2 regions of the Desulfocicer niacini genome follow, and region 2 is predicted to be linked to the other one. Evidence: riboswitches for the same ligand, from Rfam matches in the RefSeq annotation. Region 2 holds a riboswitch; the other holds the start of a gene.
The links. Region 2 has a riboswitch for cobalamin ahead of ACYQ2M_RS20135 (sirohydrochlorin cobaltochelatase). Riboswitches for the same ligand answer to the same signal wherever they lie in the genome.
Positions count from the first base shown of each region.

Region 1: it holds a riboswitch for cobalamin, as region 2 does, so the genes downstream of both, cobO (cob(I)yrinic acid a,c-diamide adenosyltransferase) here and ACYQ2M_RS20135 (sirohydrochlorin cobaltochelatase) in region 2, are expected to answer to the same signal.

Region 1 covers NZ_BAAHYK010000028.1:19,592-34,562, forward strand. Annotated here, with positions in the region: gene ACYQ2M_RS15540 (nitrogenase component 1) at 1-484, opposite strand, end outside; gene ACYQ2M_RS15545 (nitrogenase component 1) at 471-2,669, opposite strand; gene cobO (cob(I)yrinic acid a,c-diamide adenosyltransferase) at 2,674-3,210, opposite strand; cobalamin riboswitch at 3,486-3,669, opposite strand; gene ACYQ2M_RS15555 (AEC family transporter) at 3,750-4,709, opposite strand; gene ACYQ2M_RS15560 (carbon-nitrogen hydrolase family protein) at 4,938-6,581, opposite strand; gene ACYQ2M_RS15565 (DUF2149 domain-containing protein) at 6,578-6,949, opposite strand; gene ACYQ2M_RS15570 (MotA/TolQ/ExbB proton channel family protein) at 6,946-7,593, opposite strand; gene ACYQ2M_RS15575 (DUF2162 family putative transporter) at 7,590-8,342, opposite strand; gene ACYQ2M_RS15580 (cobaltochelatase subunit CobN) at 8,342-12,235, opposite strand; gene ACYQ2M_RS15585 (adenosylcobinamide amidohydrolase) at 12,460-13,674, opposite strand; gene ACYQ2M_RS15590 (TonB-dependent receptor plug domain-containing protein) at 13,810-14,971, opposite strand, start outside.
Region 2 covers NZ_BAAHYK010000046.1:6,737-21,707, reverse strand. Annotated here, with positions in the region: gene ACYQ2M_RS20145 (transketolase C-terminal domain-containing protein) at 1-659, opposite strand, end outside; gene ACYQ2M_RS20140 (GntR family transcriptional regulator) at 1,020-1,712, shown strand; cobalamin riboswitch at 1,869-2,051, shown strand; gene ACYQ2M_RS20135 (sirohydrochlorin cobaltochelatase) at 2,181-3,170, shown strand; gene ACYQ2M_RS20130 (efflux RND transporter permease subunit) at 3,762-6,980, opposite strand; gene ACYQ2M_RS20125 (efflux RND transporter periplasmic adaptor subunit) at 6,977-8,314, opposite strand; gene ACYQ2M_RS20120 (GntR family transcriptional regulator) at 8,405-9,055, opposite strand; gene ACYQ2M_RS20115 (FmdB family zinc ribbon protein) at 9,402-9,653, shown strand; gene ACYQ2M_RS20110 (citrate synthase) at 9,836-11,158, shown strand; gene ACYQ2M_RS20105 (uracil-xanthine permease family protein) at 11,412-12,668, opposite strand; gene upp (uracil phosphoribosyltransferase) at 12,674-13,300, opposite strand; gene priA (replication restart helicase PriA) at 13,767-14,971, shown strand, end outside.

The sequences.
Region 1 (14,971 bases), on a different contig from region 2:
CAATGCAGGGAACCGGCAGGTTGGCGTTTTTAATGAAGCGCAAGAGATCATCGCCGATGAGGGCTGCCCCCGGGGAATTGATCACCCCAATTAGTCCATGGCCTTTTCTGGCCACTATAGGTAGGATTTTCTCAAGCTTATCCGTGGCTCCAAACACATAATCGTAATCATCCAGATAGGTCACCGGCACCCGGGGTTGACCAAAATAAAATTCTTCGGAATAGTACAGAGGATCAATAAAATCGGACCGGGGCATCTGAGTTTCCGACATCGCACCATGATAAAATTTACATCCTGTGGGACCGTTGAGCAGCACGGCGGCATCCCTGATGCCTTCTATGGCCGCAATGGCTCCGGTAAAGCTGTCTGGAATAACAGCCATGGGCAGACCGTATTCTGATCCGGCTCTGCCCACAACAACGCTTGAAATACTCAGGGGATTTGCGGAATATTTTTTATAAACTGAATAATCAGATGCCGTCATTTTTCCATCCTTCGGTGACAGGTGCCTTAATTAAAGTTGCCCAGCGATGTGCAAAGGCAAGCCCGCCGTAGAACCCCACATCCGGACACATGGGAATGATGTCCACATGCAGTGGATGGGGCAGGTTTTTAGGGGTATAATTCCCCAGGAAAAGATCTGGTTTGAAACGTTTTAGATCCCCATCTCTTTTGGCTGGGTCATAGTTTGTTTCCACCTTGAAACGGTCCGGATACCGGGTGACGAAAAGATTATCCTGGGAATAATTTAAAATGCATACTTTAACAACTTCCATGCCCAGATCAAAGGCCGCTTCCACAATCCAGTCCACATCATGCATGTAGGTGAGGAGCATGAGTCGTCTTCCCTTGAGGGTATCCCCATATTTGGCAATCATGGTGTCATAGTGTTTTTGATGGGTATCAATGATTTTTTCCCCCGCCATGGGTTCATTGAAGAATTCGGCAATTTCCCTGACCCAGACAGCACTTTCGGAAAATCCCACGGGAAAGGGACGTTTTGCCGTGGGAATTCCCAGTTGCTTATCAATGAATTTAGCCATGAGTCGCCCCAGATAGTCGGTGTAAGCTGGCAGATTTAGGGGGGCTTTCGTAAAGTTTTTCAATTGATCCACGGAGGTGTTTCTGACAAACCGGCAATTGACACTAATATTCATAGCCCCAAGTAGTGCCACAACGGTGTTAAAATTAGTCTCTGCGTTAAAGGCGATATTTTTTTCCGCCAGTATATTTACACAATGGGATTGGGGCTTAACGGTTTTATCCATCAATGCTGCGGCTCCCTCCATGCAGGCATTGATGACACCCTGCATGTAATCCCCCTGAAGGTTACCATCTGATGTTATTGGGATCACCGGTACATGGGGATATCGGTTCCGAATTTCATTGATGGCGGCAAGGGGATCATCTCCGATGACCCCAGAGGGGCAGGTGGTAATCAGAAATACGGCTTTGGGATTTTGTGCCATGGCCTGTTCAAGGGTGTTCACAAGCTTGTCTTTTCCTCCGTAAATCACCACGGATTCATCCATGTCCGACGATATCACCGCCGGGGCCACCTGGTGTTCCAGCAGTATCTTTTTCTGGGTAAACAACCTGAACCCTGCCGATAAAATGGCCTGGCAGGCAATGTTGGTGCAGCTTCTCGGGCCGTGGGCCACTGTGATGGTGTCTTTGATCTGGGTTGTGGTGGCAAGAGCCCCGGAAAATGCGCAGCCGTGCAGGGGCTCCCGGTTGAGCAGGCTTTTGGACAAAAAAACCGGTTTTTGACTTCCGGGTTTGACCTGGAATATTTTCTCCGTCGGTTTTTCATCACTATTTGGCGGTGGGGCCGGGGCTGTGTTTTGTGTCTTTGTCTGTGGGATCTTCTTTTGCAGGACAAGCTGTTCAAGAAAGTCTTCATCGAGGAACCGGGCAGGATAAAAGGTGCGGTTTTCCAGAACATCCCGGGCAAGGTCATGAAAAGCCTGGGCCTCCATGGAGTCGGGAAAGCTTTCCACCACTGTTGTTTCCATCATTTCAGCTTTTCTGAATAAATCACTTCTGGGTATTACCTGTTTTACGGGAAGCCTGACATTTTGGGCAAAGCCTTCCACGGAGTGTCTGTTTTCTTCGCTCCCCCTGCTGTTGAGAATCAGACCCGCAAGGCGGGGGCCTCCTTCATCAAAATTTTTAACCCCCTTAAGGATATTATTGGCCGCATAAATGGACATGAACTCCTCGGAGGTCACCACATAGACGGTGTCGGCAAATCCCCGCCTCAGGGGAACTGCAAATCCACCGCATACAACATCACCAAGCACATCATACACCACCACATCAAAGGCATTCATATCAAGGCCAAGGCGCTCAAACAGGGCAAAGGTGCTTAAAATGCCCCGTCCGGCGCACCCCACGCCGGGTTCCGGGCCACCGGCCTCGGCGCAGACAATTCCTTTGTATCCCACATGAAGAACCTGGCTCAGGTGCTGCAGTGCCACAGGGGTGTTTTTCATGTAATCCAGGGCCGTCATGATGCGTTTTCCCCCCAGAAGCAATCGGGTGGAGTCGTGCTTGGGATCGCATCCGATCTGCAGCACCTTTTTACCGCCATGGGCAAGGGCCGCAGAAAGATTGGCTGAAATAGTGGATTTGCCGATACCACCTTTTCCATAAATGGCTATTTTCATATGGTTAAAATTCGATTCCTTTTTGTGCCATAATTCCATTCTGGTATGGATGTTTGACCTCCTGCATATCCGTCACAAGATCTGCCGTTTCAATGAGTTTTTTGGGGGCATATCGTCCGGTGACCACCACATGGAGATCTTTTCTTCTGTGAGTGATGCCATCCAGGATGGTATCTGTGTCCAGAAACCCCAGAGTCATAAGGTAGGTAAGTTCGTCCAGAAGCACCATGAAGTAGTCGCTGGAGGAAAGTTTTTCTTTGGCCAGATCCCATCCCTTGAGGGCAATGGTACGATCTTTTTCCAGGTCATCGGATTTAAAGGTAAAACCGTTTCCCATGACATAAAAATCCACCAGATCCATGTATCTTTCCATGGAAAAGAGTTCACCGTATTTCCAGTTTCCCTTGATAAACTGAATGATGCAGATTTTTTTACCATGTCCCAGAGCCCTGAATGTTTGTCCCAGTGCTGCGGTGGTTTTTCCTTTACCGTTTCCCGTGTTTACCATGAGTAAGCCTTTATTCATAGCCTCGGTCTCCATTTTAGGTAGGCGGCTTTTATCATGATGATATCATTTTAAGGGACTCAGCAGTTTTCAATTTACCGTTTACCCAAGGCAACACCCACAGGATACAACGGCCTGGGCTTGAAAAATGGTAAATCAATAAAATCTGACTCCCTAAAATAAAAATAGTTCATCACAATAAATGGTCTGTCCGGAAAAACAAAAATCCCCGGACCGAAATGATTTTCAATCCAGGGATTTCCCTTTTTTATCCTTAGATACTTCGCCGGGCGATTCGTTGCATTAAAATGCAAGCCCGCTTGGCACAGGTAGGTCTTCTGACTTCCGGATCAATCTAACGGCCGCACCTTCCCAACCATATGGTCAGTGGTATAATTGCAGCTTTCGTCCCCGGTCACAGCGGTGGGTCCGTCCACGAGTCTAACGTGGTTCCCTGTTATGCTTTACTTCAGCACCTGTACATCAGATGATTCTAACCCTGAGCACTGTAATGTCAAGCAAAAAATATGGTAAAATCAAAATCCTATTTTAAATGCTATTTTCAATGATCATGGCTATTGAATCAGTATATGCCATAGGGCCAGCCACAGGGGCATGGCGGGCAGCGCCAAAAGGTATTGTACCAGCATCATGCTGCTGACGGTCTGGGTATCTCCACCATAATGTTTTATCATGAGGATTAAATTTGTGGCCGGAGGAGAGGATGATTGAAGGATCATCATACTGCTGAACAAAGGCATGGTGGCATATATGCCGGTGAAATACAAAATACCCAGAACCGTTGCGGGAATCAGCATGAACTTGACCAAGGCCACCGTGAGAATATCCCCCAGGGGAGGCATTTGTCGGAGTGAAATTGTTCCGATGGTGGCGCCCAGGATAAATACGGCCAGGGGGACGGTGGCTTGTCCGAGGAAATTCATTGCACGGATTGCCGGGGCGGGTACCATGGTGGAAAGGCCTGTAAAAATCAGTAAAAGCGGTATCAGTGTGGCCACCAGGGGTGGAGTGATGAAATCCCGCCAGTGAATATCAACCGTTGATTTGCCGGTGACCAGCACCTTGCCCACGCTCCAGGTCAAGGGAGTCATACCGGTAACCAACAGGAAACAGTACAGGGCGAACATGTCAAACTGATCCGGGTAGAGGAGCTGACCAATGGGCAGAACAAAGTAAATACCGTTTTGTATGGAGGCTATGGGAATAAGATGTCGTTTTTCCACCTTTATCCGGGTCAGAAGGGCCGTAAACAGAGTCCCTGCCGCAAACAGTCCCACACCGGAAAGGGGCCATGCCCACCAAAAGGTAAATTGTCCCGGATCAAAACGGGTAATTGTTGTGGAAACAATGAGACAGGGTAGAAACACATTGACGGTAAGCGTGGACACCGCCTGGACCTGCTCTTGGGATACCACCTGCTTGCGCACCAGTAGCCCGGCTGCCGTGGAAATGAGCGACAATTGAAAAATCGCGTTGAATATAGTTCCGAACGTGCTTAAAAATATAGATGACATGATACCCCGGCCCTTTTTTATTCCTGCCTTTATTTTCTGTTCACCGGGTTATAGAATACTTTGCTTGTGCGGTCAATGTGGGCTGTATGATCTAAAAAAGGTTTTGGACGTCACCGTATGCCGGGCACGGTCTGGCTTAGGCGCTGGCAGCGTGGCATGGAAGTTGGTGACGGCTTTTTAACCGCAATAAACATCGAAATGTTGTCGGCAATGCATTGCGTTTTTTGATTAATCGGTACAATCCACTTTTTTTTGTGTGGATGCGCTGGGTTTCAATAACAAATCATAATCAATGCAATAGTCAAAATATTTTTTCCGGGTTCCTGCGGTATCAAGTTGATAGCTGCATATCCCGGGGTGGTCCTGGTATTGATGGTCCCGACCGCCGTGGAGCCCCTGCATACAGGTAATTTCAGCAGCGTTACGGGCACAGGTGGCTACGGCCACACCATTCACGGTTCGCATGCGGCTTAAAAGTAAGTTTTTCCAGGAAAGGGTTTTTTCGGAACACACCACCAGATCGCATCCCAGCTTGGCCAGAATAACGGCCAGTTCCGGGTGCTGTAACGCTTCCACAGGAACCATGGCAATGGCGGCAGGGCCATGGTGTAATATTTTATAGGGAAAAAAAGGACTTTGCCCCGTATCCGGTTCAATATCTGATTCCATAAAAAATTGTTGGCCCTCCGGGGTTATCAGGACCGGTACGGCCGGGTCGCCCTTGGCCATGGACAGCGATACGGCAAAGGCCACCTTGCTATTTTGGGCCAGCAGCAACAGAGATTGGGAGGAAATTTTATCTTCCATACCCTGGGGCAACACCCACAGGGTTGGGTGATCATTTTTTTTCTCTGATATGGCAGCGGTCAATGATGGCAGGGATTTCTTTCCCGGCGGTGGGACGAAACAATGTACATCAAGCACGCCGGTTTCCGGCAACCGGTAATATCCGGTGAGATTTTCAACCCAGGGTTTCAGATAGATGTTGCGATAGTTGTTTACCTGTCGTGATGCCATGCACTGTTGACGGTGAACATGGCTCAATCGTCCCTGGTCATCCAGGGGAATGTCCGCCACAAAAATCTTGGAAGTTGCAGATGATTCGGAAAACAACGGTTTGCCCGTGGGGGCCACCACTGCGGAAACCGTCCGGGTACAGTCCATGGTAAGATCCTTGCCGGTTCGGTTGCAGGCTGCCAGATAGATACCGTTTTCAAGGGCCCTGGTCTGCCATACCTCAAGTGGGTTCAGGCCCCCCGTGGGGGGCCAGTTGGCCGGCACCCATAATAAATCCACCCCTTTGAGCGCCAGGGTTCGGGGTATCAGTCCAAAATAACTGTCCGCACAGATGGCAATACCCATACGACCCCAGGGGGTGTTAAAAATTCCCTCCTGATAGGGACTACCCGGCCTTGCCCATCGTCTTTCACCGTATATTTTACGATATCGACATATGATTTTGCCCCCGGGGTCCAGAACAAAGGCGCTGTTGTAATAACTTTGGGTCAACGGGTCCTGTTCCGGAAAGGTGATGCCGATGTAAACCTTCTGCTCCCGGGCCAGTGCGGCCATGGCGGCCATGGTTTTTCCCTGGTCAGTTTCCGTATAGGGCGCAATGTCCCGGCGGGAGGAAAAAGAGTAGCCGGAAACGGCAAGTTCCGTATTCAGGATAAGCCTGGCCCCCTGCTGGGCGGCACTGCGGTTCAGTTCCAACAGGGCTTTGAGATTTTCGGCAGGATCTTTATGTTTCACCGCATAGTGGATCAGGGCAATTTTAAGGGAGTGGGCCACGGAGGTCTGGGCCGTTGCCGGCATGCCCCATTGGCACAACAGGAAAAAGATCAACACAATACGTTTGAGCATAAATTTCATTTAAATCCATCCATCATCTCTTCGTTTAACTCACTGGGGATATAGATGACTCGTCCGTCTTTGAGCTGGTAGGCCGTCCCCAGCTCAAATCCTTCATCTCCACCCACCGTGCGGTCTGTAATCTTTTTAACCTTGACGTCGGTGCCTTTTTTAGTGATCACCTGCCATTGATCCTTTACTTTTTTCATCACCGTGATTTGACTGTCCGGGTTGAAAAAATCAAGCACCTGGAAGGTGGCCATGAGGGAAAGGAGCAGAGCCACAATAAACACAAGGGCCACATCAAACAGATTGGCCACGCCGTTCATGGGCTCTTCGTTGCCCGCCTTACGAAATTGACCCGGTCGGCTGGTTGCAAGGTATTTCATAAAGGGGACCCTTTTTTTGAAACAGGTTCGTCTTTTTTCACCATGGCCTCTGTGATCAGGTTGATATTACGCATGTCTTCAATGGCCCACCGTTCCCTGGTGACGGAAAAAAAATGGGCTGTAATTCCCAATGCCAGCCCCACGACCGTGGTGGTAAATGCCAGGATCAGGCTGGAGGAAAGCTCGGCCATGTTTCCCTTGGTAAGTCCGGCAAGGCCGGTTCCCATGGGAATCAGGGTTCCCATGAGCCCAAGGCTTGGTCCAATGCGAACAATCAGCCGGATTTTATCCACCTCCCGCAGCAGGGCATAATGCTTCTGCTGGTTGAGGTCTTCCACCTTTTCTTCTTCAAATCGGCTCTGCTCTTTGATGATGCTTCCAAGGTTGTTAGTGTAATCGCCAATGTGGGCAGGAAGATTCTCTGCCAGGGATGGGGGCAGTTTCCGCTGGGACTGAATCTGTTCAAGGGAGTCGGTCAGTTTGCCGTTGCTGCGAAACTGGGTTCGTTTAATCCATTCTGCAATAAACCCACCGGTATAGATGAGCATCCAGAGACACAGGATCACCAGCAGGATCACCACGGGATAGAGCAGGGCCGTTGAAATGGTATAGAGTATGGTCTGAAGTGCAGGGAAAAGATTCAATGGGTATCTCCTTTAGAAAAATAGGTGCGGACAAATCCCAGGCCGGTCAGAAAAAGGGATATGCCCGATAATATCAGGATGGGGCGTAAGTCCGACTGGGGGGCGGGGCTGTTGGAAACGGCCATGGTAAAGGCGGCCTTGATTTCAGGATACAGGGGAGCAATGACCACGGTCATGAGAAAATAAAGGGCTATCAAGGTCATGGAAAGACCCAGAAATCCTGTACCGGATCCCATGTGACGACGGCGGGGAAAAAGCACGCCCAGGGTCAGGGCAATGATACCCATAAACATCCCAAAAAGAATCAATGTGGTTAAAAACGGCGGATATGGAGACAGGGAAAGGGCCAGGGTAAGGTTCAGCAAAATTACGGTGGCGCACACCGGGCAGGGCACAACCAGCAGCAGACTTGCCCGGAACAGGGAGGGATGCTTTGCATTTGAAGGACGCATCAAAAGGGTTGTCCCCCAGACCAGGAGTCCCAGGGCCACCACAAGGTGTACCCACATGCCATATTGAAGCAGGTGGGACAGCTTGTCCAGGTAGTTTAAGAGATTCAATTGACTTACAATGGCGTAAATACCGAAAAACAGAACAAGATAGGCAAAAAAGCACCCCCCCGTAAAAACGACTTTTTTACCCGGGGAAAGGCTTGTGCTGTATATCTGGGCTCCCAGCCCCACTCCGGCTTTAATGCCGAACACGGAAAAAGCCACCAATATGCCGCTCATCCAAAGTTGTTCAAACATTATATTCTTTTCCTTTTCCATCCCAGGAGCACAAGGCCCAGAATTATGATGACAATGGCCATGACCATCCAGGAGGAGCCGGAGGAGGTGACCTTGGTCTCTTCCATTTTTTCCTCCACCATTTCAAACCCTTTAAGCGGTTTGCCCTCTTTTTCGGCCTTGACCGTTTCCTCCTGCTGAATCTCTTCCACGGTCTCTTTCAATCCTTCCCGGATCTTGGCATGCTCTGCCTCATGTTCGGCCTGGGTTTTTCCCACGGCTTTGGCCACCACCATCTTGAACTGTTCCAGCTCTTTGGGGGTGAGAAGCCCGTACAGGGAGATGATGTTGGTGACAAATTTTTGAAGCATGGCATTGTTGCAGGTGTGTTCACAGCAGGCCACGCCCTTTTCAATGACGTTCAGGGCATAGGTTCTGGCCAGATCTTTTTTCACCTCCTCGGGTGCCTTCCAATAATCCTTGCGGTCTGCCTCCAGCATCCGGGCCGCCATGGACTGCTGGGCCCAGGGGTTGTTTTTGTTAAAAAAAGATTTAAGTTCCATGCCGTATTTGTCCTGGATATAAACCTCATAGATCTGCTGCCATTTGGCACCGTCAACGGCAAAGGGGGTGGTGACCTGCCAGCCCCAGAGATGTTCCACAAATCGATTCATCTCCCTTGCGCCTGCATAATTTTCTTTTTTCATGCCTTCAATCCATTTGGGATTGAGGTACCGGGAGCGCAGTTCCCTGCCGATGGTTTTTTCAATATCCTCCACCCGGGCATTATCGGGATTTGCCTGATTGGACAGCACCACATCCGGATAGGCCCCGCTCACCCGTTTCACAGCCAGGGAAAGCCCCCCCAGTTCGGAGAAAACTCCGTCGGTGTCAAGGTTCTTAAAAAGATTGCTGGACCGGGTGTGCATGGTCATTTTTACATCTTCAAGATTTTTTTTGTAGGCCGACTTCAGGGGTTTGCCCCACACATTTTTGCCGTATCCGAAAGAGACATAGTTGATGAACACATCGGCAATTTCGTCATCCCCCTCCCACAGGCCACTGGCCGGAATCAAGTCCTCAATGGTGTTGCCGTAAGCGCCCAGTGCGTTGGAAAAGACCCGCAGACTTTTTAACTGGTCCGCCTCTTTTTCATCATATCCCTTGTCCAGGAGGTAGCCTTTGATTTTCTGGTTGTGAAGGGCAATGAAATTATCCACATCCTGCAGCTGTCCGGCCCGGGTCACAGCCTCGTCCAGCAGCAGAATCAGGGAGGGGAAATTGTCCCGGAACAGGCCGGACACCTGCATGTGAACATCAATGCGGGGTCGTCCCAGCACCGCACCGGGTATGGCTTCAACCCCGGTGACCTTGTTGTTTTTATCCCACACCGGCTTCATGCCCAAAAGATACAGAGCGGTGCCCACCTGGGTGCCCTCATTGCGCTGGAGTTCAATGCTCCAGAACACCAGGCCGATTTTCTCCGGATATTTGCCGTTTTCCTCCAGGTATTTTGCAATCAATTGTTTGCCCTGGTCTTTACCCAGCTCCCAGGCATCTTTTGACGGTACCCTGGCCGGGTCAAATCCGTAGAAATTATTTCCCGTGGGAATGGCATCCACATTTCTTAAAGGATCATTGGCCCCGGCCGAGGGGATGTATCTGCCTTGAATGCCCTTTAACAGATGATCCATCTCCCGGCTGCAGAGGCTTAATCTGCGTTGAATTTCTTCTGTGGAAAGCGTGTCGTGACGTTCCTGAATCAACTGGGAAAATTCTGTGAGGCCTTCACCTTCGGGAGAAATTCCAAAGGTGTGAAGTCCGTAGGGAAGGTTGGCCTCCTGCAGTTCCAGAAGATAATGTTCAATGGTTTCCATGTCGTCTGGTGTAAAGGTGGTGATCTGAAGATCCTTGAGCAATCCCAATGTGCCTGCCAGGGTTTCAATACGGTTTAATTTTTTGGCGGCAAGTTCCGGGCTTCGGGTCATGGTTTCTTCATATGCACTGATAAGACCGGCAAGTTCGCCGTACTCCTCATAGGTTCCGGCTTTTTTCATGGGGGGGATCAGATAATCCACAATGACGCCCCGGCCCCGGCGTTTGGCCTGGACCCCTTCGCCGATATTGTCCATGATATAGGGATAAATGTTGGGGATGTCCTGGATGAGCACCTCCGGTGAACAGGATTGACTAAGGCCTGCCTGTTTGCCGGGAAGCCATTCATGGGACCCGTGGGTGCCAAGGGAAATAATGCCATCTGCCTTGAACCCATGCTTGAGCCACAGATAAAAGGCCGTATACTGGTGGTGGGGCCACAATGTGGTGGAGTGGTAGAGTTTGGTGGGGTCATCGTGCCAGCCCCGGGAGGGCTGGGGCACCAGGACCACATTGCCAAGGGTGACGCAGGGAAATATGATTTCCCGGTTTCGGGTCATGATGTTGGATGCCTCCACCCGGCCCCAGTCGGCCTCAACGCCTTTTTTGTAGTCGGGGTCAAGATCCTGATACCATTTGTTGTATTGATCAAAGGGCAGACGAATCACTCTATTTGCACGGATGAGGGCATCCAGCTCCCCCGGGGCCCAGGAGCCGATGTTTCTGCCTGAAGTCAGTAGCAGCTGTTTGATTTCCTCTTCCGTGGGCAGTTTGCCGTCCACATGATAGCCTTCCCTGGACAATCGCTGTATAATTTCTTCCAGGCTGCGGAATACGTTGAGGTAGGTGGAACCGATGTTCTGTTTACCAGGGGTGTGATTCCAGAACATGATGACAATCTTTTTGTCCTTGTTGGGAGTTGCCTGCAGACGCTGCCATGCCTTTAGCCGTTTGATAAAAAAATCGATATTTTCTTCAATGGGCTGGTAGGTGTAAACGGTTCTACCGCTTTGTTCGTCCCGGAAGGCCATCCTGCCCCCCAAAAGGGAGGGTTCAATGAGTCCCAGAATTTCAGGATTGCTCATGGCATAGGTGATCTCCATGGGACCCAGGCCCTGGGGATCTTTTTCCCATTGGGGAAGGGTCAAAAAGTGCACCCGCAGGGGATTGAACACCGGAACGTCCAGTTTTGTGAAAAGCTCACGGGTCTTTTGGACATCGGAGGGAGAAAACTTAAAGGCCAGGGAGGCAATGAGATCCACCCGTGACTGCTTTGAGACCGGATCATAAAAGAATTGTTTCACGGCAGTTTGGGCTGGATAGGCGTACACCGGCAGTACATTGATGTTCTGGGCTTCCAGCTTTTGAACCACTGTTTTGACCACCTGGCCGATTTCTCCAGGATAGGCATAGGTGTTCATTTCCGGAATGCCCACCCAGAACCCTTCTGATGCATAATGTCCGGATGACCGATACCAGGAGAAATAGTCATCAAAAGTTTCAAATATTTTTTCGCTGTCCGGATGGAAAATACCGCTTTTGGGTATGGCCTGGGGGGTGCTGACATCAATGTCCAGGCCCAAATCCCGGTGGAGCAGAAACCCAATCAAACCTGACATGTTCCGGCGGGTAAAGGGCCGGGCATATCGCTTGACCTGGGGGTCGACAATAATTTTTTTCGGATTCCGGGGTACGGTGGAAAGGCCGTAGACCTTTGTTTTATTAAAGTCAACCTGTTCAAGGGCGTAGTCCACCAGGGTACGATACATGTCATCCAGGATAATGATATCCGCATTTTGGATTGTTTCAGGAGAAATTCTGTGGGTGACCAGGTCTTCTTCCGTATAATAGCAAAGGCTTACATTATCGGATATGTATGGATTTTCCAGCAAATGGGAAATGGCCTGGCTTGTATTGTAGGAGGCTGCGGCCCCGTTCAGGAGAATAAGGCTGTGTTTTTTCTGGCCCGTGGCCGATGCTGAAGCCGCAAACAGGACAAAAAAAACCAGAGCTGATAATAATAATTGGTTTTTACGCATGATTTTTCCTCCCGCCATGCATGGCGGGTTGTTGCTGGTGTTGTGGCAGAGCCGGATCAGAATACGGTCTGCCCGTGGCGGTTATATGAAAAGGTAGCCTTCAAGTCTACCTCAGCAGAGCCCCTCCCCCGATGGGCAATAGGAACCGGACAATCGAGCTGTCTACAGTTCCGGGCCCATTGCCCGTCGGGGGAGGGGCGGCATAATGCCATTTGGCTCCGCGTCTACGACCCTATCTTCGTTGTGTCCGCCAGGACTATACCATTTGCCAGTGCCTCAAAGGCTCTGGCCATCACCACGGGGATATCCGGCATTGGGGTATGCTTTGGTGAACCCTTCCTTAAATCTTCCACTCCGTTGATCTGGGCGGTGACGGACCGGCACATTTCATCAAAAAAACGTAAGTCTTTTATCAAACCTTTTTCGTGATCATCACTTACCGACAGGGAAAGTGCCATAAACCCTGCATAGGCGGGTGTGGACAACAGGCTTGTCAGCCCGTTTGTTATCTTTTCCCTGTCTTGTTCCCGGCAGGTCATGTAACCGGCAATGTCTGCAACCGTCACCTTGCGGTCGGCCAGTCGCTGGAAAATATCCCGATCTGCCGTAATGCGGTTCTGTTTCAGGATGGCCCGGGTTACCCCGTCATGGACGGCCCGGGCCATGATTTCCGCAATTTTGCTGTGTCCTCCTGCAAGGCCTGCATTCGACCCTTCCCCCTGAACCACAATGATATTATCCGTGCCCGTACCCGTGGCCCGATGGGACCAGGGGGTGTATGAACTTCTGACGTCCATATCCAGCAGGGCTGCGGATTTGGCTTCGGTGATGGTTATAATGCACCTGGCCCGGGCATTGGCGGAGAGTTTCCTGTTGCACATGACAATAATGTTGATGGTGCCATGATGGAAATACTGGCCTTCATCCTTTGACATGCGCATGGCATTGCCTTTAACACCCGCGGTGACCAGTGCTGTCACAGCCAGATCCTCATATGTTCTGGTGCTGACAGCCAGATTGTCCATGTCGGCACCGGTCATCAAGGCGCTGAATTCACCGTCATTGAAACCAAGATTTTTGCGGATGTCCTGTTTTACCTGTGTCACCCCGTGGGCCATGTGTTCCCGGCTGGCTTCCATGGGAACAAAGGTGTTACCAACCCCCATTATCCCGGTCAGATTCCCTTCAAAGGTGGAGAGAATGTCCTGGGGTGATTTAAAGTGGATGGCCAGGGATTTGAATTGATATTTTCCCACCCGATGCCAAACCACCCGGGCATGATCAACATAATCCAGATCAAGGTCCACCAAATGTGTGTTAAGTATGTTATCGGATGTTTCCGGTACTGTTTCTGCCGCAAGGGAAAGGGATGCCCCTTGGATCAATCCGAATATGAAAACAAGACAGTACACAAGGAATCGATCTCTGCGAGGTTTCATGATTTTTTCCTTTGTTCAAGGCGATTTCTGCCGAGAAATATACCCATGGCCATTCCGGCAGGTATATTTTGTTCCGGCCCCAAAAAGGAGCTCTGATTCCCTTACCCAAAGGACAAGGGAACCAGAGAGACAAATTTAATACTGATATTTCAAGCCCACATAAAAGGAACGTCCCGGCATGGTATAGCCCTGGACTGCGGCATAGGATTCATCAAAAAGATTCCGAACTTCGGCCTTGACGGAGAGATCTCCGTATCTGTCAAAGGAGAGCAGTTTTTTGTTCAGGGTCAGGTCGGCCACGGTGTAGGCATCAAGGGTTGACTCCCCTGTGCCTTCGTAATCGGTGATATCCTGCTCACTGATATGGCTGAAATTGAGGTTGGAGGAAAAACCTGCTGCATCATTGGAAAAACGAATGCCGTATGACGCGGTCCATTCCGGGGTGTACTGAAGGTCCTCATCGTTTCCATCGTCAGTGTAATCATTCAGCCAGGTAAAGGAGGCGTAGGGTGTCAGCTGATAGGCAGTCCATCCAAGCAGACTGCTGATGTCCAGTTGAACGGACCCCTCAAGACCGGACAGGGTGGCACCGTCAACATTTTCGTAGCGGGTGAGATCCTCTGCCGGGACATAGGAATAGGCGATTTTGTTTTCGAAATCCGTGTAAAAATAGGTCATACCGCAGGTAAAAATATTTTTGGAGATGTCCACACCGATTTCATATGTTTTACTCTTTTCAGGTTTCAGATCTGGATTGCCCGACCAGATACCAAACCCAAAGGCACTGTAATCATCAAACATGTAGAGCTGATCTGCGGTGGGCATTCTAAAGGCTTCGGCGTAATTGGCCCGGATGCTCAGGCCCTGGGTCAGTTTATACACAGCTCCCAGGCTGGAGGACCAATTGGTTTCACTGGTACTCTGGTTGTCATCACTTTCCACATCATATTTGTCATAACGTCCCCCTGCCGACAGGATCAATTTGCTGTCCAGCAGTTCGGTTTTTGCCATGATAAATGCCGACGGGTTGTCATAGGTGTTTTCCTCACCTGCAAGGGTATAGGAGTTGGAGATGGCGTAATAGGTCCAGTCCACACCCGCAGTAACATGGGTGGTGTCCCACATGGCGGTGAGCTGGGCCTGAGCGCCCTGTTGATCCGTATCCCGAAAATAATCGTGGGTGCTGCCGTAGGTTTCCGGATCAAAGGTTTCGTATTCGTCCTTGCCGTTGAAATAACGCAGATTCCATAATAAAAATCCATCTGCGGACTGGCCGTCATACACCAGATCAACGGTG
Region 2 (14,971 bases):
ATCTTTCCGCCGATGGGCAAAAAATCCGGGGCTTTGTCGGCATCGGCTTCAAAGGGAATATAGTTTTCGCCGGTGAAGGGTTTTCGCTCCACCAGGGGGGGCAATGTAATGGCATCAAGGTCCAGGCTTTCCCGGGTCATGCCGATTTCTTTATTGGATGCAATGAACACCGGGCAACGGAACTCTTCGGCATAGTTGAAGGCATGCACCGTCAGTTCATAGCAGTCCTTTGCGTCCTTGGGCACCAGCACAATCACCGGCACACCGCCGGTGTTACCCCATCTTAAAAACTGAATATCGCTGTCAGCTCCCCGTGTGGCGGAACCGGTGGACGGCCCCAGTCTCTGCACATCCACAATGACCATGGGGATTTCACTGCCAACTGCAAAAGAAAGCTGTTCACTATAAAGGCTGATGCCAGGGCCGGATGTAGCCGTGAGCACTTTTTTCCCCGCCATGGCGGCCCCGATGCAATAGCCCATGGACGCAATTTCATCCTCACCCTGCACGCAAATCCCGCCTTTGGGGGGTAAAAGTTTCAGCATATTGGCAAAAACCGTGGTGGCCGGGGTAATCGGATACCCTGCAAAAAAGGAACAGCCGGCAGCCATGGCTCCCCTTGCAACCGCCTCATTTCCTTCCATGAATGATAAAGCCATTTTTTTTCTCCCGTTGTATTTAAGATACCTGACCGCAACACTTGCCGCTTTGGACCGGACACTCCGAGTTATTCAGGTAATCCATGTGCTGATAAGGCATAGTTGAGTCCATTACAAACCATTCACTCAATCAATATTTGATTAAATATTTGATTGAATAATCCACTCACTAACAGAGAGCTGCGCCAGAGTCAAGCAATTTAATCAAATAAAAAATCATATTAGAAATCAAATATCAATTTTCTATTGCATTTTCAAATTCTTTGATATAATCATCCACATGAAAATACAAAAATTAAATCAAAAATATAATCAAATTAAAATGACTGTTACATCAGGCGTTTTTCGAGAGAATTCCCTATGAGCCCTAAGAAAACACGTAAAAGAAAAGAAGACTTTACCCAGGAAGCCTACATGGGTATCCGCCGGATGTTTTTTAACAATGAAATCATCCCGGGCCAAAAAATATCCTACCGGGATCTTGCAGAACGCCTGGGTATGAGCCCTACTCCCATTATCCAGGCATTAAAGAGATTGGAATTCCAGGGACTGGTGCGCCATGAACCCAATTGTGGATATTACACGGAAAAAACAAGCATAGAAGAAATCACGGAAATTTATGATTTCAGAAAAATCATTGAGGTCTCCCTGCTTGAGAGCACCATTAACAAAATCAACACAACAAAATTAAAAAAACTCCAAAAAGCCCTGGACAACCATCTTTCCGCCGTACGGGATATTTATCTCAAGGACCGGCTGCTCCGGGACAGAGAATTTCACATGACCCTGGCGGAATTATCGGAATGCAATCTTCAAATCAACACATTAAGACATTTGTTTGACCTTCTTTATCTCAAATACCGGGGAAATATATTGTTTGTCACACCCATGGACACGGTGGATGACCAGCACATCAAAATATATGAGCACATCACATCAAAGGATACCGAGGGTGCCCAACGCATCCTGGGGCAACACATTTTAAATGTAAAAAAACATGCCCTCATCAGCATTAAACGAGTGGTTAACGGCAATTCTACTCCCATGATTTGATCTTAATCAGGCTTTCCATAGCCACAAATTCCGATGAACAAAACGAAGCGTGACAATGGTCCGCCCCTGACAGGCACCCAGTGCGGCTCCTTGTTTCAGGCTCCCCGCCTTTGGATGAATCACTTAAAAACAGCTTGACTTTTAGGACCTTTTACTATTTCATTGCACAGTTCAGGTGCTTGAGCTCAAGCATTAAAGGGAACCCTGTGAAATTCAGGGACGGGCCCGCCGCTGTAACGGAGACGAACGCTGCATAAATGTCACTGATTTTAAATTGGGAAGGCGCAGTTATTAGGTTGATCCGGAAGTCAGAAAACCTGCCTGAAACTTAATTATAATGTTCCCCGTGGACAAGGGACCATTACAGAGACGAGGGAAAAAAAGGGCATCCCCGGATCAATTTTTTAATTGTGGTCCGGTTTTTTTATTTTCCGGACCAATATATGTTATTCGTCAGGAGAATAAATCATGAAAAAAAGTATTCAGATTATCAGTATTGCGGCTTTATTTCTTATAATCAGTACAGCAGGGGTATTTGCCTCCGGGGGCATGGGCAATTCCGGCCCCGGGAAAAACGCCATTGTACTGGCAAGTTTCGGCACCACCGTTCCATCGGCTGTCAAATCCATTACTAATATTGCAGATGTCGTTAAAAAAGCCTATCCCGGAACCGAAGTACGCCTCACCTTTACCTCCAATATCATCCGTTCTGTATGGAAAAAACGCCAGGCCAATCCCAAAGAATGGCTTGATCAGGGAATTCCCAAAGAAGTTTTGTATGTTAAAAATTTCATTGCCACCGTGGGAGATCTGCTGGAAGACGGTTACACCAATATCATTGTCCAGCCCACCCACATGTTCTTCATGGAGCAGGCCCACGATCTTAAGCAATATGTAAACGCCCTTGCCTCCATCCACACCATGAAAGCCAAATGGAGCCCCATCAAGAATATTGTCATGGGTCGCCCGGCCCTGGGTATGCCCGGAGATAAATATCTCTACCACGACGATGTGGATGCGGCCATCAAAACCCTGGCCGATGATGTGGCCATGGCAAAGAAAGAAGGGGCTCTGCTTGTATACATGGGCCATGGAAACGAGCATTGGTCAACGGGAATTTATGCCGAAACCCAGAAAAAAATGCGTGAAGCCTATTCTGATGTGAAGACCTTCATCGGGGTTGTGGAAGGCGCACCGGGCATTGATGATTTACTGGCCGCCCTGAAGCATTCCAAAAACAAAAAAATTGTTTTAAAGCCTTTCATGATTGTTGCAGGTGACCATGCCACCAATGATATGGCAGGCCCGGAAGAAGATTCCTGGAAATCCATCCTCACGGCAGAAGGGTATACGGTAAAACCCGTTCTTTCCGGAATGGGTTCCAATAATGCCTTTGCAGGTATTTTTGTGGATCATATTGCTGATGCTGCCAAGGAACGGGGTATTGAGTTGAAGTAAGTCTTTCTGAAATAGCTCGTCAGTCAAAAGTTCTTCAGATTTGCCATTAAAAAATGTGCCTCATTAAAAACCAAAATATGTGTTGGGCCAGCGGGGGCAAGCTTGCATTATTGAACTTTTAACCCAAACATCACTAATGCAAGCCTGCCCCTCCCCAAGTAACGCATGCTGAGATCAAACCCCCAAATGGGGTTGCTCATAAGATGGACCTCTCTCTTTGAAGCCACTTTTTTGTTCCTCATCCATACCAAGGAAAACTCACGGATCTCCCGATTTCCGCGTAAAGAATGCCCTCACATGCCAAGTTCTTAGACTCCGCCGGGTCGATCCATAGCTCGCATAGCGCTACAGCTCGCGTTGCCTTCACAATCAGACCACGGGATCAGCACCCGAAATTTGGTGATTTCGGAGCTCAATAACCCGCCTGTGCTTCCCTCTGTCAACGCGTCAGCCAATGCATTACTGCAATTGCCGCATGACTTGAGGCTGGCATAAGTTGCTAAATCTTCACCATAAGACTTTTTCATTCTCTAGCATTTACCGACTTTAATCGGCGCTTTCAGTCTGTCCCCTATTTATGTGCCGGGGCTGTCATTGCCGAAAGGCCATCCCCTCATCCGAGGACATGCGGTCCAATCGCCGGTTCCGGGCCGGTTCCACATTCTCTCTAACAGGCCAAGTCCCCCATCGCATCTTGAAAAAAAGGCGGCGAAAATCATTTAAAATCATCAAAAGATTGGGAATCAAGACCAAGGTCAACACCGTGGCAAAGGCCACCCCCCCAGCCAGGGACAAGGCCATGGGGATAAGAAACTTTGCCTGGAGATTGGTCTCCATAATCAAGGGGGCAAGGCCGCCCACGGTACTCAAGGTGGTGAGTAAAATGGCCCGGAACCGGCGCTGTCCTCCGGACAACAAAGCCTCTTCAAAGGGCATACCCTCGGCAAGATTCTCATTTACCCGTTCGATCAGCACAATCGCATCATTGACCACCACCCCGGTGAGGGCCACCATGCCGAAAATACTCATCAAAGACAAATCATACCCTAACGCCAAATGCCCCAGGATGGCCCCGATAATACCAAAGGGCACGGTGATCATGATCACAAAGGGTTGGACATAGGAACGAAACATGGTGGCAATGATGATAAAAATCCCCACAATGGCCATGGGAAAGCCCACCATAAGGCTGGAAAAGGATTCGCGCATCTTTTTCTTTTCGCCCTGAAGCGAAATATAGAGCCCGGGATATTTTTTGTTAAGGGATTGAAAATAACCCGCGGAAAGTTCGGCCATGATCTCGTTGGCATTGGCGCGGTTGCTGTCCACATCGGCACTGACCGCCACCCGCCGCATGCCGTTGGTGCGGGTGATGGTGGCATACCCGGGACCGAAGGCCACGGTGGCCACAGACAAAAGGGGTACCTCCCGACCCTGGGGGGTTCTGATGCGGATATCTTTAAAATCCGATATACGGCTACGCTCTTTTTCGGTGTATCGCACCATGATTTTCACATCGTCCCTGCCCCGCTGAAGACGCACCGCCTCCTGGCCGAAATATCCGGCATACACCTGGCGGGCCAGATCTTCCACGGTGAGACCAAGGCCCCGGGCTTCGGGCTTTAATGCCAGGCGAAGCTCATTTTTCCCCGGCGAAAAATCAGACCGAATCTGGAACACTCCGTCAAAGTCCGCCAGTCGTTCCTGGATATCCGTGGCCGCCGAGCGGATGGCATCCATGTCATGCCCCTGTATCCATACCTCAATAGGCGCCCCCGGGGGGCCGGCTGCCATGCCGGCAAAGGTTAAAGACTTCACACCGGGAAGAATGCCTACCTCCTTCTCCCACATCACCATGATATCTTTGGAGTGAATTCCCCGCTGTTCCGAGGGCAGTAAGACAGCATGCATGCTTCCGTAGTTGGGACCAAAAGTTGGCATCTCCCCGGCAGTCACCCCCACAAGAACCAAGCTTTCTTTCAGCAAAGGCTCACCGGACAGGGTTTTTAACCGTCCATTGAGACGGAGCATAGCTGCTTCCACCTGTTCCATGGCGGCCTGGGTTATCTCCGGCGGCGTTCCATTGGGAAACTCCACGTTGGCGGTAACGATGAATCCGTCCAGATCGGAAAACACCTCAAATTTTAAAAGCCCCCCCTGCATGAAACCCAGGATTACCATGAAAAGGGCTATGGCAGAACAAAGAGACACATATCGCCAGCGAAGAGCCCGGGTCAAAAACGGCAGATACACCGTTGCCACAAACCATTGAAGCCCCCGTGCCACAGCCCCATGAAGGGCTTCAATCCAGACAAAAAGGAAGAAAGCCTTTGGTTTTTGAACACCTGGGTCCGGCAACTGGCTTAAATGGGCAGGCAGAAGAATCAGGCACTCCACCAGGGAAATGGCAAGACAGGCAATGACCACCACCGGCAGAACAAAAATGAACTTCCCCATGATGCCATTGATATATGCCAGGGGCAGAAAAGCCACCATGGTGGTGATCACCGCCGCCACCACGGGCATGCCCACCTCCCACACCCCTTCAACGGCAGCCATGAGAGGGGCTTGTCCATTATTGCGATGAACATAGATGGCCTCGCCCACCACAATGGCATCGTCCACCACAATACCCAGCACCATAATGAGTCCGAACAGGGAAATCATATTGATGGTGCCCCCCAGAAACCACAGAATAACCACCCCGCCGCCCAGGGAAATGGGAATCCCCATGCCGGCCCAAAAACTTAAACGAATATCCAGAAACAGCCACAGAAGAAAAAACACCAGGGCAAGCCCGATAATCCCATTTTTCATCAAGAGATCAATGCGGTCCTGGAGCATGTCCGTGGCATCATAAATCACGGAAATTCGGGCACCCGGGGGAAGCATCTGCTGTTTTTCCTTCACAAAACGATGAACGGCCCTGGAAATCACCAGGGCATCTTCTGCCTGGGTTTTAAGCACATTCACCAGCACTGCAGGTTTTCCGTTGACCTTGGCCCGGATGGGGTCCTGGGCAAACCCGTCATCAATCACCGCCAGCCGGGAAAGGGTTATGTGCTCACCATCGGGACCGGCCAGCACCACAATATCTGCCAAATCCCGGCCGGTGTATCTCCGGCCCAGGGTGCGCACCCGGATCTCTTCTCCCTGGGTTCGAAGGGTACCCCCGGCCAGATTCATGTTGCTCTTTCGAAGGGCGGTCACCACCTGATCAAAGGTGATGCCATACTCCCGCAGTCGGGATTCAGACACCTCAATGCCGATCTCATAGGCCCGGGTGCCGGATATGGTGGCCTGGGAAACCTCTGGTAATTCCTGAATTTCATCTTCCATGGCATAGGCCCATTCTTTAAGACGGCGTTCTGACATGTCCGCAGACAGGGCCAGCATGAGCACCGATTCTTTCAAGGTTATTTCCGAGATAATCGGTGATTCCGCATCCACGGGAAAAGTGGAGATGGCATCCACCCGGCTTCTGACCTTATCCAGGATATCCTGGACATCATAATTTTCATCCACCTCTATTTGGGCCGTGGCAACCCCTTCGGAGGACCGGGTGGTATATTGATCAATGCCCTCGATTTCTTCAATGGCCTCTTCTATTTTACGGCTGATGCCCTCTTCGGTCTCTTCGGGATCGGCCCCGGGATAGGGAACGGATATGGAGATCATGTCCAGGGAAAACTCCGGAAAAATCTCCCGGATCATGGAGTTCAGGGCAAAGCCTGCGGCCATGAAAATCAACAGCAGCAAAATATTGGCAAACACCGTGTTTCCGGCAAAAGCGGCAAGGATTTTTTTCATGCGCCATCCCCCGCATCGATGATATCAAGCAGACCGTTTTCCAAAGGGTCCACCAGGCGCGTGATAATAATTTCATCTCCCGGCTCAATGCCCTGGGACACATAAGTTTCTTCCCCCTGGGTCCGGGCCACGGTAACATGAAGGGTCTTAAGCCGCCCTTCTTTTACCGCATACACCGTGTTTTCAAAGGTGACTGCCCACCGGGGTAGAGAAATCACCTCTGTCAGTGCTTTGCCGGGTATGGAAACGCTGCAGAACATCCCCGCCACCAGAGGAAAGGCCTTTTTCGCCATGGCCTCTTGTGCCTTAATTCGCACGGCCACGGTGACGGTACGGGTGGCCGGATCAAAGGCCAGGGTGCGGTGCAGTTGGCCGGTCCATGGCGTTCCTGTGGGATTTTCGGTCCAGTGAATGGCCACAGGAACGGGTTTCACCCGGGAAAACCAGGCCAGCTGATCCGTTGCTGGCTCTTCACCATTCTCCTCAAACTGCAGCCATTGACTCACATCCCGGCTGTCCAAGGGCACGTGGATCTCCAGCAGAGAATCATCGGCCAAGGTAAGCACATTCTGCCCCGGTGAGGCATAGGCACCCTTTTCTACATCCACGGTTTTCAAACGGCCAGTGAAGGGGGCTGTTATCCGGCATCGCTGCAAATTGGCCGCAGCCAGGTCAAGGGAGGCCCGGGCAGCGGCAAGGGCACTTTCGGTCTCTTTTATCTGCAGGGGATAAACGGTAAGCATACGGTTCATCTGATCCACCAGGTCCCGGGCAGCGTTATAGGTCTGTTCCACCTTGTCCACTCCGGAGCGGGTGCCCACACGATTTTTTTTAAACAGGTCCGACACCCGCACGAATTCAGCCTGGGCCAAATCCCGGTTTCGCTTAAGGGTGGCCAGACGAAGACCTTCCTGGCGGAACTCTTCCCGAAGCCGGGCCACGGTCTTTTCCCGCTGGGCCACCACTGCCAGGGCCTGGTCCAAGGCCGACTGGTAATTCACCGGGTCCACGGCAAAGAGCAATGCCCCCTTTTCAATGATCTCCCCCACTTCCAGACGGGGATGCACGGCAACAATGGTGCCTGCCACCTCCGGTGCAATGGAAACAGTGTTCAGGGGTTTCACCTCGCCAAAGCCCTGGATGGACACCGCCACATTCCGGGGCCTGGCCACAAGGGTTTTCACACGGACGGCCTGCTCCGATCGCACCGCCTCCCGGGGCGGCACCTTCATGGCCTTAAGGCCCGTCATTGCTGCGGCCCCTGCCATTAGAATCAACACACTAAAAAGAATACGTACACTTATTCCAGGGCCGTTGCCCTTTTTGCCTGCCATGGACAGCACCTCTTATTTTTTTATAGCAGCCATGCCCCCACAGCCACAAAATTAAAAAAATTAATCCGCACTCACCACTCGGCATCCATCTCAGATGCCCAGAAATTTTGTTTTAATACGTTCAAAATGATCCACCAGCAATGATTTTTTCAAATCATAGGACCTCTGACCATCCCCGGAGGAGAGCACTTCATTAATGATTGTAAACTCCTGAATAATAGAAGTAATTTCATTTAACCAATCCCCGCTGTCCAGGGTGGTGTACCACAACCTGAAGGTCTGTTCGTAAAGCCCCTGGGACAGCTCCGTCACCACAGGATTATTCACAGCGTTATATATAATTGCCCTGTAATCATAATCCAGACGAACCAGCTTTTTTTTATCGTTCTCCCGGTCATTGTTTTCTGCAAGTATGGCACATTCTGATTTAAGTTTTTCGATTCCTTCTACATGCTTCCGGGAAAACCCTTCTGCTGCAAGTCGTCCGGCAAGACCTTCAATTTCAAACCGGGCACGGTAAATATTCATCATCTGCTGGAATTCAATTTCCGTTATCATGGTTCCGGTGCGGGCAATCACCCGGACCAGTTTTTCCCACTCCAGACGGTTTAAAATTTCCCGCATGGGGGTCCGGCTAACCCCAAACTCCTTGGCCAGTACATTTTCATTGAGAATCTGCCCTGGTTTGTAATCCAAGAACAAAATTCTTTCTTTGATCACGGTATAGATAGGTTCGTTCATAAACGTATTCTCCTGATATATTTTTCAGCTCTCTTGTATACTATAGAAACATCAGTGCAAAACTCAAAACATACCAGCCGTTTAATAACCCTGTCAACATATTTAGCACTCAGATTAAATCCCACGCCAAACCATGGACATACAAAAAAACAGAAAATAACAGGCATCCATCATATGAGCTAACAAGTAGTTTACACTTTTTGGGGTCAAATCAAAACACGGGACCACGATCCTGAAATTGCCAGCATGGGCATACCCCTTGACAAACCCAAAGAATGACATAATTTTGATAAATTATTTTTTTAAGATAAAATCTATACCACCATAAAATTTTAAGGATCACAAGATGCCTATATTTGAATTCAAATGTTCAGATTGCGAAGAATTTTTTGAAGTGCTCTTCATGTCCGGTGATGATGAGAAAGAGATTAAATGCCCCAAATGCAACTGCTCCGCAGTGGAGCGGGTTGTAAGTTCCACCAATTATGCCATGGGCCAAAGCGCTGTATCTCGTCAGCAAAAAGCCAGTGCCCAGACCCGAAACTGTTCCAGTGGTTCCTGCACCACATACACAGTTCCAGGCGACAGCAGAGGATAATTTGTTTTTTCATATAAAACTCCGTCTAAACGACTGCAATAGTTAGCGCTTTGTTTTTCATTATGGCAGATGCATACTGCCATGTATATTTAGATAAAACTCCATCCAACAAACTGTAATCATGAGAGTTTCAATCTTCGTTGTGTCGGCTGGCCGACATGGCGGTTATTAAGGAGATCAAGATGACCCAGTTTGCCACACTGACCCTTGATGGCAAAGCCTATGAGATACCTGTTATTGAAGGAACCGAGGGTGAAAGAGCCATTGACATAAGACAACTTCGCCAGGACACTGGACTGATCACCTTTGACCCCGGCTTTGGAAACACCGGCAGTTGTAAAAGTGCCATCACCTTCATGAACGGTGAAAAGGGAATTCTGCGCTACCGGGGTATTCCCATTGAAAAGCTGGCAAAACACTCCACCTTTGTGGAAACAGCCTACCTTCTGATCAATGGAAAACTGCCGGATAGAAAAACCCTCACTCGCACAAGTGTCATGCTCAGTGATTTTTCCATTCTCCATGAAGACATGAAATTCTTTTACCAGAATTTCCCCAGAAAGGCCCACCCCATGGGCATTTTGTCTGCCATGGTCAATGCACTGAGAAGCTTTTACCCGGAACTCATGGACCTGGATGAAGATCTCAATTACACCTTCCTTCGCCTCATCTCCAAGGTAAGAACCATGGCCGCCATGGCGTACAAGATCTCCCGGGGCCATAAGGTGGTTTATCCCAGGCCGGATTATTCTTATTGTGCCAATTTTCTTCACATGATGTTTGACAGCCCGGTGATTCCCTACCAAATGGACGACGATATGGTGGATGCCCTGAACGTGTTCTGGATTCTCCATGCCGATCATGAGCAGAACTGCTCCACCGCAGCGGTGCGGGTGGTTGGCAGCGGTAAAGTCAATATATATGCGGCCCTGTCTGCAGGCATCTCCGCCCTGTGGGGGCCCCTGCACGGCGGGGCAAACCAGGCGGTGATTCAGATGCTGGAGTCCATCCAGCAGGAGGGTTTGAGTATCCCCCAGGTCATTGAAAAGGCAAAGGACAAAAATGATCCATTCAGACTAATGGGATTTGGTCATCGGGTATATAAAACCTATGATCCCCGGGCCAAAATCATGAAGACCATCTGCGATAAGGTGCTCTCTAAATGCAAACACCTTGATTCATTGCTCAACACCGCCATGGAACTGGAAGCAGCAGCCCTTTCCGATGCCTATTTTCAGGAAAAAAACCTTTATCCCAATGTGGATTTCTACAGTGGTATTGTTCTTCGTGCCATGGGCATTCCCACCAATATGTTCACCGTGATGTTTGCCATTGGTCGTCTTCCGGGCTGGATTGCCCAGTGGCGCGAGGATATGCTTGATGCCAACCAGAAGATCAGCCGTCCCCGGCAGATTTACATCGGAGAAACCACCAGAGATTATGTCCCCATTGATGACAGACCCCCCACGCACCATTCGGAGAGCGGTCTTTTTACCGGACAATAATATTTCACCGCTGTGTCGCTTCATGTAGTCACCTCCCCTGAGCTAACTGAGCTAAAGACTCAGGGGGGGTGCCGGTTTTCTATATAAAAAGCCATTGTCCGGGGCAGTGCCCCCCGGCAATGGCTTTTTTGGGGCTTTATAACAGCTGACGAAGCATGAAAATGACATGATGCCGCTCCCAACAGTCACCCGTTGGAAGGTCTCTGCTATCGCACTTTCATATAAAACGGTAAACGGATATGTTCCGACGCCCTTATTCTTCCTCTTTACGACGGGGCAGAACCAGATTCATCACCACCCCGAGAATACCGGCAAGGCCAATGCCCTGGAGGGAAAATTCCCCGGCGGAAAAAGTCATACCGCCAATACCGAACACCAAAATCAAGGCCACAATGGAAAGATTTCTTGCCTCGGTGAGATCCTCACCGGACTGCATCAGTGTGTTCAGGCCGATGACCATGATGGCGCCAAAAAGCAGCAGCATGATACCGCCCATGACCGGGGCTGGCACCGTCTGGAGCAGGGCACCCATCTTACCCACAAAGGCCAACAGAATGGCAGTAATCGCAGCCCAAGTCATGACACCGGGATTGAATACCCGGGTCAGGGCAACGGCACCGGTGACCTCGGAATAGGTGGTATTGGGTGGTCCCCCCAGGAAGGAGGCAAAGGAGGTGGCAAGCCCATCTCCCAGCATGGTATTCTCTATGCCCGGGTCCTTGACATAATCCTTGCCAGTGACACCGCCGATGGCCAGTACATCACCAAAATGCTCGATGGCCGGAGCAATGGCAATGGGAACAATGTAAAAAATCGCCTGGAGATTCCACTCCGGGAACACAAACTTGGGAACGGCAAACCAGCTAGCCTTGGACACAAGGCCAAAATCAACTATGCCGAACAAAAGGCTCAGGATATAGCCGGTTACAATGCCGCACAAAATGGGAATCAGGCGAAGAAGGCCCTTGCCAAGGATGGACACAAGTACCGTGGCGGTAAGGGAAAGCAACGAGATGAACATGGCGGTTCTTTGGGGAAAAAGCACAAAGGAACCGTCCCCGGTTTTGCCCATGGCCATATTAACGGCAACGGGGGCCAGGATCAGCCCGATGACCATGATTACCGGCCCGGTCACCACCGGTGGAAGTACTTTTTTTATAACCCCGCTTCCCTGCCACCGGATGAGAAAGCTTAAAATCACATAAACAAAACCGGCGGCACATAACCCGCACATGGTACCAGGGATCCCCCAGGTTTTAACGCCGTACATGATGGGGGGCAGAAAGGCAAAGGAAGAGGCCAGAAAAATAGGAATCTTTCCCCGGGTCACCACCTGAAAGATTAGGGTACCACCACCGGCGGTGAAGAGAGCCACATTGGGATCAAGCCCCGTTAAAAGGGGAACCAGTACCAGGGCACCAAAGGCCACAAAAAGCATCTGGGCACCCAGAAGGCAATCTTTGGGTCTGAAATTATAATCGGACGATAAAGTAGAATCCTGGGACATCATGCCTCCTATTTGGTTCCAAATATTTTATCACCGGCATCCCCGAGACCCGGCAGAATATAGCCCACTTCGTTGAGGCGGTCATCAATGGCGGCCACATAAATATCCACATCCGGATGGGTCTCCTGCACCTTTGCAATGCCTTCCGGTGCCGCCACCAGAAAAAGCCCCATGATTTTTGTGCAGCCAGATTCCTTCAAGAGGGCAATGGTGGCCATGAGGGTGCCCCCGGTGGCCAGCATGGGATCCAGAATCAATGCGGTTCTCTCCTCCATGGCGCTGGCTGTTTTCACATAGTACTGCACCGGCTGCAGGGTCTCTTCATTGCGGTAGAAACCCACCACGCTGACCTTGGCAGAGGGAATCATGTCAATGACTCCGTCCATCATACCAAGACCTGCCCGGAGAATGGGAACAATGGTGATTTTTTTACCCTTGATCTGCTCCACGGTAACTTCCCCGGCCCATCCCTGGATGGTCTGGGTTTCCGTTTCAAGGTGTTTGGTGGCCTCATAGGTGAGAAGCCGAGCCACTTCTGAAGATAAATCTCTAAAATCTTTTGTGGAAATGTCTTTTTCCCGCATCAGGCCCAATTTGTGCTTGATAAGGGGATGGTCCGCAACATGGACTGCCATGGAAAGTCTCCTTGTGCTGAATTGTTAGATTATGTATTGAAGTTTTAAAGCAATTGATAAATCTTTTAAAGATAGAAAAAATCAAGCCTTTTAGTCAAGGGAAATGATCAAAAAAACAGTATTTCCGATTTTAATAGACCGGGATTCTGCCTGGTAGCCCGGGATCAGGCTAAGAGTTTTTTTATATGAAAAGGTCACCTTCAAGTTTACCTCAGCAGAGCCGCCCCCCGACGGGCAATAGGAACTGTCTACAGTTCCGGTCCGGGCCCATTGCCCGTCGGGGGCGGCGGTATAATACCATTTGGCTCCGCGCCTACGACCCTATATTTGTTGTGTCCACCAGGACATGCCTGTTTATATGAAAATCCGACATCAAAGCCCCCAATGGCCGAGCAGGCCAGCCTTTCCAGCAACACAATAACAACCATGTATTGAATTTTTTCCTGTTTTGTGGTCAAACAGAGCCATGGAAATGCCAACTTATATTGATGTGGCCGTGGCCCTGCCCATGGACAACACCTATGTATACAAAGTACCGGATCACCTGAAACATGCGGCCCTTACCGGCATGCGGGTGCTGGTTCCCTTTGGCAGACGCAGGATCACAGGTTACATAATCGGGTTCAGAAAGGACAGTGGCGGATACCAGGCCAGGCTGATACTGGACTTCCCCGATGACATACCCCTTTTCCCCCCGGGCATGATCTCTTTTTTCAAATGGATCTCAAACTATTACATCCACCCCCTGGGGGAGGTAATTAAAACCGCCCTGCCCGTGGGACTCAATCGATACGATGTGTCCGTTCTGAACATCACCCCAGCGGGTCTTGATGCCCTTGCTGCGAACACCATCACCCCCCGGGAACGAGATATTCTGGCGTCCTTGCAGGAAAAGGGTCCCCTTCCCGTCAAGACATTCACCACCGTAAAAAACAGCACCGGTATCCACGCCCTGGTGAAAAAAATGGACCGCCAAGGCCTTGTTCTTCTTTCTTCCTCTCTGAAAAAAGATCAGATTCAAATGAAAAAGGAGACCTTTTTCAGCCATGTAAAAGGCGTTCCAGATACAGTCAAGCTGTCCACCAAACGGCAACTGCTGCTTGCCATGGTAAAAAAAGACGGTGAGATTGCCCTCTCAAAATTGAAAAAAGAGATACCCACTGCCCCGAAACTAGCCAAAATCCTGGAAGGCCAGGGCTATATCAAACGCTTTCAAAAACAGGTGTTTCGAGATCCCCTGGGTGAACCCGTAATCCCGGACACACCGCCGCCCCTCACCCATGAACAGCAAAGCGTGGTAAACCAGGTCCAGGGCAAAATAAACTTGGGCTTTCGCACCTATCTCCTGTCCGGGGTCACGGGCAGCGGAAAAACAGAAGTCTACATGCGCCTTGTCAGCCTGGCGGAGGCAAAGGGAAAGGGGGCCATTGTGTTGGTGCCGGAAATTTCCCTGATTTCCCAGACAGAACGCAGATTCCGAGCACGGTTCGGCAACCGCATTGCCGTGCTTCACAGCGCCCTGACCAAGGGCGAACTCCTGGACCAGTGGCATAGAATCCTTAAAGGGGATGTTTCCATTGTCATTGGTGCCCGGTCCGCCATATTTGCCCCCCTCGCCTCCATTGGCATCATCATTGTGGACGAGGAGCATGACAGCTCTTACAAACAGGA